Psychroserpens ponticola: one gene and its partner. The protein of the gene in region 1 binds, or shares a complex with, the protein of each later gene. Links are inferred from orthologs where the notes say so. Each region holds a gene or a part of one and is shown in the gene's direction. Other genes may lie near its edges.

Region 1 (6,661 bases):
ACGACTTGGGATTTTGTTACAGAACATGCTATAGAAATTAAAAAAAGTTATTTTCCTAAAATTAATTTTGATGGCAATGTAGCAATACAAATTGCAGCTAGTGGTCCTGATACAGATTGGGCTAACATAATGGAAGCCATATTAACAGCTATAAATAATGCTGAAGACTATATTTATTTAACAACACCATATTTCATTCCTAATGACCAAATAATAACTGCGTTGCAGATTGCTTCAAAGATAGGTGTTGATGTGAAATTACTCATTCCAAAAGATTCAGATTCTTGGATAGCCAAGCATGCAACTAATTCTAATTTAGAAAAACTCTTAGAAGCAGGTGTTAAAGTACACCGCTATAACAAAGGTTTTATTCATGCAAAAACATTAGTGGTAGACGATGTGTTTTCAACTATTGGTACGTGTAATCTTGATAACAGAAGTTTTAATATTAACTTCGAAATCAATGCCTTAATTTATAATAAGCATCAAAGCGAATTATTAAAATCTCATTTTTTAGACGATTTAAAAAATAGCGAATGTATTAATTTTGATACTTGGAAAAATCGTTCAAAACTATCTAAGCTTAAAGAATCTTATGCTAGGCTATGGTCGCCTTTACTGTAAAGATAATTTAACGTCTACTTCGTCTATTTTGGCGTGAAGATGTAGGTTGCCCATACTGTTGTTTGGGTATAGACGTCTTTTTCATTTGCTGTTTAAACATTTTAATCTGATCAGCAAGCATGTCTCTTTTGTCTAGTTTTTCAGCTTCAACTAATAATTTCTTAGCTTCTTGAGGACGACGTTTACTAAATGCAATTCCAGCTAAATTTAATTTTGCCATAGCAAGATCATGATCCATAGATAAGCCAAGACCAATAGCTTTTTTGAAATGTTTTTCAGCTGCATTCATATCAGATTGAGCTACCATTACACCATGTAAATAATAAAAATAACCTTCTTGCTTCTTTACTAATGCACTTGAAGGATTTTTAATTTTATTCAACCATTTTGTAGCACCTGGAAAATCTTGTTTTCTCAATTTTAAAAAAGCAAGTAGTATGAATTCATTTTTAAAGTAGAGAAAAATAAAAATAAGTGATAATAAAAAATACATAATACCATTACCTATAAAGCCTTCAATAAACTGATATATAGCGTAGGCAACTATTAAAAAAGCGATTACTAATTTTATGTTTTTGTTGAACATTTTTAGAATTTAAAATTTAGGCTGCAAAGTTAATAAAAACAATTGTAAATATTTTTAATTTTAGGCTTGGCAAAATAAAAACTCTTTGTATATTTGCACGCAGTTTTAAGAACAGCTTAAGACAACAAAGTTAGAGATAAAAGAATATTAGTTTATAAAAATACAAGACAATGCCAAAAAGAACGTTTCAACCGTCAAAAAGAAAGAGAAGAAATAAACACGGTTTTAGAGAGAGAATGGCTTCTGTAAATGGAAGAAAAGTTTTAGCACGTAGAAGAGCTAAAGGAAGAAAGAAATTGTCTGTATCATCTGAAACTAGACATAAGAAATAATGATTAACAATTGTTAATATTTTAAAGGTGTTACTTAGGTGTAACACCTTTTTTTGTACCCATATGTTACCTATTTTTGCAACCATAAAAATTACTTAAATGCCAAAGAACGAAAAATTAAAATCTATCCTCATCATTGGCTCAGGTCCTATAGTTATTGGCCAAGCTTGTGAATTTGATTATTCTGGAACACAAGCTTTACGATCACTTCGTGAAGATGGAATTGAAACAATACTTATCAATTCTAATCCAGCAACAATTATGACAGATCCTACAATGGCAGATCATGTGTACTTGTTGCCATTAACTACAAAATCAATAATTAAGATTTTAAAAGAGCATCCACAAATAGATGCAGTTTTACCTACAATGGGAGGACAAACCGCTTTGAATCTTTGTATAGAAGCAGATGAAAAAGGAATTTGGAAAGATTTTAATATAGATCTTATTGGTGTCGATATTGATGCCATTAATATTACTGAAGATCGAGAACAGTTTAGAGAATTAATGCTTAAAATAGGTGTTGGCATGGCACCTCAAGCAACAGCAAATTCTTATTTAAAAGGAAAGGAGATTGCACAAGAGTTTGGGTTTCCATTGGTAATTAGAGCCAGTTATACATTAGGTGGAGCAGGAGCATCATTTGTTTATAAAGAAGAAGAGTTTGATGAATTATTAACGCGTGGTTTGGAAGTGTCTCCAATTCATGAAGTCATGATCGATAAAGCTCTTATTGGTTGGAAAGAATATGAATTAGAGTTATTGAGAGATAAAAATGATAACGTTGTTATTATTTGCACGATTGAAAATATGGATCCAATGGGAATTCATACTGGAGATTCGATTACTGTGGCTCCAGCAATGACACTTTCTGATAAAACCTTTCAAAAAATGCGTGATATGGCAATCCATATGATGCGAAGTATAGGTGATTTTTCAGGTGGATGTAATGTTCAATTTGCTGTAAGTCCTGATGAAAAGGAAGAAATTATTGCTATTGAAATCAATCCTCGTGTGTCTCGTTCGTCAGCTTTAGCTAGTAAAGCTACAGGATATCCAATTGCAAAAGTAGCAGCGAAATTAGCTATAGGTTATACTTTAGATGAATTAAGTAACCAAATTACAGGATCAACTTCAGCTTTATTTGAACCAACATTAGATTATGTAGTTGTTAAAATTCCACGTTGGAATTTCGATAAATTCGAAGGTTCAGACAGACGATTAGGCCTTCAAATGAAAGCTGTTGGTGAGGTTATGGCTATTGGTCGTTCGTTCCAAGAAGCACTTCATAAAGCAACACAATCTCTTGAAATTAAACGCAACGGATTAGGTGCAGATGGAAAAGGTTATAAAGATTATCAACAGATTATTGATAAATTAACCTATGCAAGTTGGGATCGCGTGTTTGCTATTTATGACGCCATTCAAATGGGAATTCCTTTAAGTAGAATCCACGAAATCACCAAGATTGATATGTGGTACTTAAAGCAATATGAAGAATTGCATGAACTTGAGAAAGAAATTTCGAAATTTACAATAGATACTATTGATCGGGAATTGCTTTTAGAGGCAAAACAAAAAGGTTATGGTGACCGACAAATTGCTCACATGTTGAAATGTTTGGAGAGTCAGGTTTATAACAAACGTGATGAATTCAATATTAATCGTGTTTATAAATTAGTTGATACCTGTGCTGCGGAATTTAAAGCGGAAACGCCATATTACTATTCTACGTTTGAAAATGAAGTTGAAACAGCTGATGGAAAAAAGTTTTCAGCAAATGAAAGTATTGTTTCAGATAAGAAAAAAATCATTGTTTTAGGTTCTGGTCCAAATAGAATCGGACAAGGGATTGAGTTTGATTACTGCTGTGTTCATGGTGTTTTAGCTGCTTCAGAATGTGGTTATGAAACCATTATGATTAACTGTAATCCAGAAACAGTTTCAACAGATTTTGATATTTCTGATAAACTCTATTTCGAACCTGTGTTCTGGGAACATATCTATGATATTATTCGTCATGAAAAACCTGAAGGTGTTATCGTGCAACTAGGTGGTCAAACTGCTTTAAAATTAGCTGAAAAACTAGACCGTTACGGAATAAAAATATTAGGTACAACCTATCAATCTTTAGATTTAGCTGAAGACAGAGGTTTGTTTTCTAACCTTTTAAAAGAAAATAATATTCCTTATCCACAATTTGATATTGCTACAACAGCAGATGAAGCTTCAGCAATTGCAGATGTTTTAGATTTTCCAATTTTAGTAAGACCATCTTATGTTCTAGGAGGTCAAGGAATGAAGATTGTGATTAACAAACAAGAACTTGAAGAGCATGTTGTCGATTTATTACGAAGAATGCCAGGAAATCAATTGCTTTTAGATCATTACCTCGATGGAGCTATTGAAGCTGAAGCCGATGCGATTTGTGATGGAGAAAATGTATACATTATTGGTATAATGGAACATATTGAGCCTTGCGGAATTCATTCTGGCGATAGTAATGCAACCTTACCACCATTTAACTTAGGTGAATTTGTAATGCAACAAATTAAAGATCATACTAAAAAAATTGCATTAGCTTTGAATACTGTTGGATTAATCAATATTCAGTTTGCGATTAAAGACGATATGGTATATATTATTGAAGCAAATCCTAGAGCATCGAGAACTGTGCCATTTATAGCAAAAGCCTATGGTGAACCTTATGTAAACTATGCAACCAAAGTGATGCTTGGTGAGAAAAAAGTAACCGATTTTAATTTCAATCCTCAATTAGAAGGTTATGCGATTAAACAACCTGTGTTTTCATTCAATAAATTTCCTAATGTAAATAAACAATTAGGTCCAGAAATGAAGAGTACAGGAGAAAGCATCTTGTTTATAGATAGCTTAAAAGACGACGAATTTTATAATTTATACTCAAGACGTAAGATGTATTTGAGTAAATAATCTAACATTTTCGATGAACGGTTATCTTAGTTATCTAAAAATTACTAATTTAGCTCGCAATAAAGCTAAGCTATGAAAACAAAACTACTTATATTTTCTTTATTGTTAATGTCTTCCGTAACTTTTGCCCAAGTTGTTGCAAATCAAGTTGATAATTTTGAGGATGGAACAAGTCAAAACTGGGAAATTGGTGGTGCAGCAGCACCTGAAGATATGCCAACCAATGTTGCAACTGATGGACCAAATGGTATTGATGATAATTACCTAACGTATACTTCACTTGGTGGAGGTGGACCAGTTAGTAAAATGGTTATTTTTAATGCAGGACCTTCTTCTCAATGGTCTTCTAACTTTACTTCTGAAAATATCGTCGGTATTAAAATGAATGTTAGAGTACTCACTAATAATTTAAATTTAAGAGTAGCTTTTCAAGGAAATGGAACTAGAATTTGTACAACTAATGCTGTAACAGTAACTGCAGGAAGTGGTTGGTCTGAAATTGTTATTCCAATTTCAGCATCTGATTTTACTTTAATTTCTGGTGGATCTACTATAGAAACGGCCTTAACTAATGTAAGTGCTATGAGAATTTTAAGTAGCGATTCTCCAACATGGTCTTCTCCTCATACGATTGCAGCGACTTTACACTTAGATAATATTACAGCTTCTACAACTTTAAGTACACGTGATATTGAAACTTCTAATGAGTTTTCAATTTCACCGAATCCAGCTACATCAAAATTAAATGTGTTTTTACCTCAACACTCAAATAATGCAACAATTGCTGTTTATGATGTTTTAGGTAAACGTGTTTTTACAACTCAAATAGATGCTTTAACGGCATCAATTGATGTTTCAAAATGGAATAGTGGTGTGTATCTAGTAAGAATTTCTACAGATAATTCTACACAAACAAAGCGTTTTGTAAGACAATAGAATTATTTAATATAATATACAAAAACCATCAGTAATTACTGATGGTTTTTTTGTTTTAATAGTTGAACGGATTCGTATTATTCTATATGTTAAAATCAGTTTTTGATAAAGCGTTTTGTTTCAGTTTTATCTCCCGAAACTATTTTGATGATATATAATCCATGTTCTAAACTCGTAATATCAATTTTTAGAGTATTATTTGTTTTAGAACTTCCTTTTATAACTTGTTTTCCCAATATATCAAATACTTGAAAGGTTAGATTAACCTCATTATTATGTAATTCAATATTTAATACTGAACTTACAGGATTAGGATAAAGATTGAAGTCTAACGTCCTGTTAAAATCATTTAGGCCTAATACTGTGTCCCAAAACTGAAAACCATTTTGAGCTCCACTTCCAGTATATTGATAAGGTGGAGCTTCGCTCACAAAAGTTCCAGCGGTCCAAATACCTTTATTAACAGCAACATTTTCACGACCAATTCCGCCTCCACCATATTGCATGAAATCTTCCATCGCTGCAGCAGAACCAAAGCTTGAAGAATTATAGAAACCAACATCAGAAGACGTAGTGTTTAAAGCAGAATCTAAAGTTAAAACAACATCAGCGCCTATGGCTAAATTTGTACTTCCACTTACAACTGCTAAACCTCCAACTTGATCATAAGCAAACCTTGCACAAAACCAATATGATGAAATGTCTTGAGGATTCATGGCACTACCAAAATTATGAAGTTTTACTGTATTTGCTACAGGATCTACTTCAACAATTCTAATTTGAGAAAAGGTTTGTTGAAACATAAAGGCAAAAATGCCAATGCATAACATTGTTTTAATTGAGTAATGTTTTTTCATAACGTTAAATTTATTTAATTAATAATTCATTTTTGGTATGGGTTTAAACTGCTCAAATTTTTTAGATTAAAGCAGCTTAATTGATCAATTTTTAATGACTAATCCAATTTTTCTTTTTCATTTTGGTTAGCTAATTACAATTATTTCTATATCGTAATCTGTCATCTGTATTAAGTATGAAATCAACCTTTGTTAACCCAGTATTGTTGTTTATTTCCTGTAATTCCCAATTATTATTACACAAGGGCAATGTAGGAATATCTATTGTTAGTATAATGTCATTTGCTGTTCCAGTTATTGACCAAGAACCATATGCAGTTGTCGAATTCCAATACACAGAAACAGTTCCATTTGTAAAAAAATTGAAATCATAG
Region 2 (4,509 bases), 1.9 Mb from region 1 along the record:
AATGGATTTAGCAAAATACAAATTAGATAAAGATTAAATTATAATAATCATATTTTGCTCCTCAGAAATTGAGTTTGGAAGCAAGATGATAAATAGAAAGTCATGAGACACGGAAAGAAATTTAACCATTTAGGAAGACAAACTGCTCATAGAAAAGCAATGTTAGCTAACATGGCATGTTCGTTAATCGAACACAAACGTATCAACACAACTGTAGCTAAAGCAAAAGCTTTAAAACAATTTGTTGAACCAATGATTACAAAGTCTAAATCAGATACAACTCACAACAGACGTATTGTTATGGCTAAGCTAAGACAAAAAGATGTAGTTGCTGAATTGTTCAGAGATGTAGCGCCTAAAATTGGCGATCGTCCAGGTGGTTATACTAGAATCATTAAATTAGGAAACAGACTTGGTGATAACGCTGATATGGCAATGATTGAGTTAGTAGATTACAACGAAATCTACAACGCTGGTAAGAAAGAGAAGAAAACGACTCGAAGAAGTAGAAGAGGAGGTTCAAAAACTGAAACTACTCCAGTTCCACCAGTAGCAACTAACGAAGAAGAATAAATGTTAATAAGCATTTAATATATAAAGGATAATCTGTTTTAGATTATCCTTTTTTTTATAGATTTTTGTGAAACTATTTTTGGCGTTACTTTTTACTCATACCTACAAGGTTTTTAAAACCTTGCAGGATCGCAAAAAGTCAGGCTTTCACTACTCGCTCTCTGCGAGGAGCTCAAACAGGCCGTTCAATCCTTAACGTAGGAGAAACATAATAGGAAAATTAGACAAAACAACAAACAACGTTTACGACACACAACAACAATGGCATACTTAAAACGTAAAAAAGCACTAATCTTACTTGCAGACGGAACAATTTTTCACGGAAAATCAATCGGCAAAGAAGGTACTGCCTTTGGTGAAGTTTGTTTCAATACTGGAACTACAGGCTATCAAGAAATTTTTACAGATCCTTCCTATTATGGTCAGCTAATGGTAACCACCAATGCACATATTGGTAACTACGGAACCAAAGCTGATGAAGTAGAATCTGATTCTATCAAAATCGCAGGATTGATTTGTAAAAACTTTAGCTTCAACTATTCACGTCCTTCAGGAGATAAGTCTTTAGAAGAATTTCTAAATGACAATAATTTGTTAACAATTTCAGATGTAGATACGCGTGCTCTAGTAAGTCATATTAGAGATCATGGCGCAATGAATGCAGTAATTTCTACAGATGTTGAAAATATTGAAGATTTGAAAAAGCAATTAGCCGAAGTGCCAAGTATGGAAGGCCTAGAATTAGCGTCGCAAGTTTCAACTAAAGAACCTTATTATTTTGGAGATGAAAATGCAACGCATAAAATTGCTGCACTAGATATCGGAATTAAAAAGAACATCCTTCGTAACCTTGCTAAGCGAGATGCGTATATTAAAGTGTTTCCTTATAATTCAAAGTTTGAAGATTTAGAAGCGTTTAAACCAGATGGTTATTTCTTATCTAATGGGCCTGGAGATCCAGAACCTTTAGTAGAAGCTCAAACAGTAGCTAAAGAAATTATTAAACGAGATTTACCGTTATTTGGAATTTGCTTAGGACATCAAGTAATAGCTTTGGCTAACGGAATTTCAACCTATAAAATGCACAATGGTCATAGAGGAATCAATCATCCTGTGAAGAATTTAGTAACGACAAAAGGTGAAATTACTTCTCAAAATCATGGTTTCGCAATCAATAGAGAAGAAACTGAGGCAAATCCAAATATTGAAATCACTCATGTACATTTAAATGATCATACTGTGGCAGGAATTAAATTGAAACATAAAAATTGCTTTTCAGTACAATATCACCCAGAAGCAAGTCCTGGACCAAACGATTCGACCTATTTGTTTGATGAGTTTATTCAGAATATTAAAAATAATTAATATTAAAAAGGCAACGAAACTATAAATTTGTTGCTTTTTTTATTTTACGAAAACATTATAGTTGAGATATAATGTAATTCTGAAGAGTCAAATCAGTTTTAGGTCAACTATTTCGTAAATTTGTAATACATTCTAAACATAAAAATCAAAAGAAAATGAGCATTATAATTAATATTCATGCAAGACAAATTTTAGATTCAAGAGGAAATCCAACCGTTGAAGTTGATGTAATTACTGAAAATGGAGTTATGGGAAGAGCAGCTGTGCCTTCTGGAGCTTCTACTGGAGAACATGAAGCAGTTGAGCTTCGAGATGGTGGAGATGCATATATGGGAAAAGGTGTTACTAAAGCTGTACATAATGTAAATTCAATCATCTCTCAAGAATTATTAGGAGAGTCAGTATTTGATCAAAATAGAATCGATCAGTTAATGATTGATTTAGACGGAACAGCTAACAAGTCAAAATTGGGAGCTAACGCTATTTTAGGTGTGTCTTTGGCTGCTGCAAAAGCTGCTGCTAGCGAATTAGGAATGCCATTATATAGATATGTTGGAGGCGTTTCCGCAAATACATTGCCAGTACCAATGATGAATATCATTAATGGTGGTTCTCATAGTGATGCACCAATTGCATTTCAAGAATTCATGGTAATGCCTGTAAAAGCGAAAAATTTCACACACGCTATGCAAATGGGAACTGAAATTTTCCATAACCTTAAAAAAGTATTACACGATAGAGGTTTAAGTACAGCTGTTGGTGATGAAGGTGGTTTTGCACCAAACCTAGAAGGAGGAACTGAAGATGCTTTAGAAACGATTGCTAAAGCGGTTGCAAATGCTGGTTACAAATTAGGTGATGATGTGATGATTGCTTTAGATTGTGCTGCTGCAGAGTTCTATAAAGATGGTAAATATGATTACACACTTTTTGAAGGTGATTCTGGAGTTGTAAGAACTAGCAAAGAACAAGCCGATTATTTAGCTGAACTTTCTGAAAAGTATCCTATTCTATCTATTGAAGATGGTATGGATGAAAACGATTGGGATGGTTGGAAATATTTAACTGAAAAAATTGGAGATAAAGTACAATTAGTAGGTGATGATTTATTCGTTACTAATGTAGAGCGTTTATCACGTGGCATTGAAAATGGCATCGCAAATTCTATTTTAATTAAAGTGAATCAAATTGGAACGTTGACTGAAACAATTTCAGCAGTAAACATGGCACATAATGCTGGTTATACATCAGTAATGTCACATCGTTCTGGTGAAACGGAAGATAATACCATTGCAGATTTAGCAGTTGCTTTAAATACTGGACAAATTAAAACAGGTTCTGCTTCTCGTAGTGATCGTATGGCAAAATACAATCAGTTATTACGTATTGAAGAAGAACTACAAGACGTGGCTTACTTTCCTAAAATGAATGCGTTTAAAGTGAAGTAAGAATTTTTCAAATAGAGATTATAAAACCTATCCGTTGATTCGTGTAGGTTTTTTTGTTTTTAGACGCAACCTTTTGTATATTAATACATCTTATTGAAAAACCAGCTGTTAATATTGATGATCAATTAGACTTTTTGGCAACCATAAATCCTATTGGTAGTGATGAAACACCAGATGATAATGAGTTTAGCTTCGAACAAGAAGTTATTGGTTCTTATGATCCTAACGATATTACTTGTTTAGAAGGTGATATTGTTTCGCCAGATAAAATAGGAGACTACCTGCATTACACTATCAATTTTGAAAATACAGGTACAGCTGCTGCAACCTTTGTAGTTGTTAAAGATGATATTGATGAGACTAAGTTTGATATGAATACGTTGCGAGTTATGCACGCTTCTCATGAAATGATGACAAGAATAACTGATAATCGTATTGAGTTTGTTTTTGATAATATTAACCTAGAACCTGAAGGAAGAGGAAATGTCGTATTTAAAATTAAAACTTTGAATTCGTTATCTATTGGTGATTCAGTTTCAAATAAAGCAGATATTTATTTCGATTATAACTATCCTATTGAAACCAACATTGCAACCACAACTTTTGATGCCTTATCAGTTGATGAATTTGGACTAAAGAATTCTGTTTCTGTGTATCCAAATCCAACAAATGGACAACTTTTTATCAATTCAACTTATAAAATTGATGATATAATTCTATATGATATTCAGGGACGAAAGGTTGAAGGTTTTAATGTCTCTGAAACAAATATGCTCAATATATCAAGCGTTTCTAAAGGAGTCTACTTCCTAGAAATTACTTCGGTTAAAGGAAAGTCCACTAAAAAAATAATTAAAGACTGATAGTTTAGAACGTGTATAGCAAGCCATTAGTCAATTCATATTGAGTCTTCGGAATCGAAGAACTCACAGGAAATGCATCAAAGAAATAATTAAATGTAGTTTTAAAAGCTAAGTCATCAAAGATTTTAAGTAGTACAGAGGTATTACTTGATAATCTATGATCTTTTAAAGCATCAATTTTAGGCTGAAAGTAGCTCGTGCTAATGATGCTTAATGTTTCCGTAGGATATAAACTAAACGATAGATAGATACTTCCTCTA

Evidence for each region. The genes of interacting proteins can lie anywhere in the genome.
Region 2: the proteins of carB (region 1) and carA are in contact, whole or in part, in a solved structure (PDB 1KEE), measured with the Escherichia coli proteins. The link is inferred for Psychroserpens ponticola from one-to-one orthologs.

What each region holds. Positions count from the first base shown.
Region 1 is NZ_CP116221.1:2,502,541-2,509,201, reverse strand. Bases 1,280-4,694 are described here. They hold carB (carbamoyl-phosphate synthase large subunit), read left to right. Parts: upstream 1,280-1,641; coding sequence 1,642-4,494; downstream 4,495-4,694. Other genes in these bases: MUN68_RS11165 (T9SS type A sorting domain-containing protein), read left to right, coding at 4,567-4,694; rpmH (50S ribosomal protein L34), read left to right, coding at 1,381-1,542. In the rest of the region: cls (cardiolipin synthase), read left to right, coding at 1-624; MUN68_RS11180 (DUF2892 domain-containing protein), read right to left, coding at 632-1,210; more of MUN68_RS11165, read left to right, coding at 4,695-5,430; MUN68_RS11160 (T9SS type A sorting domain-containing protein), read right to left, coding at 5,526-6,287; MUN68_RS11155 (hypothetical protein), read right to left, coding at 6,418-6,661. UniProt on the Escherichia coli protein: Large subunit of the glutamine-dependent carbamoyl phosphate synthetase (CPSase).
Region 2 is NZ_CP116221.1:572,638-577,146, forward strand. What follows is about bases 1-2,886. They hold carA (glutamine-hydrolyzing carbamoyl-phosphate synthase small subunit), read left to right. Parts: upstream 1-834; coding sequence 835-1,938; downstream 1,939-2,886. Other genes in these bases: MUN68_RS02500 (DNA-directed RNA polymerase subunit alpha), read left to right, coding at 1-37; rplQ (50S ribosomal protein L17), read left to right, coding at 103-573; eno (phosphopyruvate hydratase), read left to right, coding at 2,094-2,886. In the rest of the region: more of eno, read left to right, coding at 2,887-3,386; MUN68_RS02520 (T9SS type A sorting domain-containing protein), read left to right, coding at 3,440-4,249; MUN68_RS02525 (DUF481 domain-containing protein), read right to left, coding at 4,254-4,509. UniProt on the Escherichia coli protein: Small subunit of the glutamine-dependent carbamoyl phosphate synthetase (CPSase).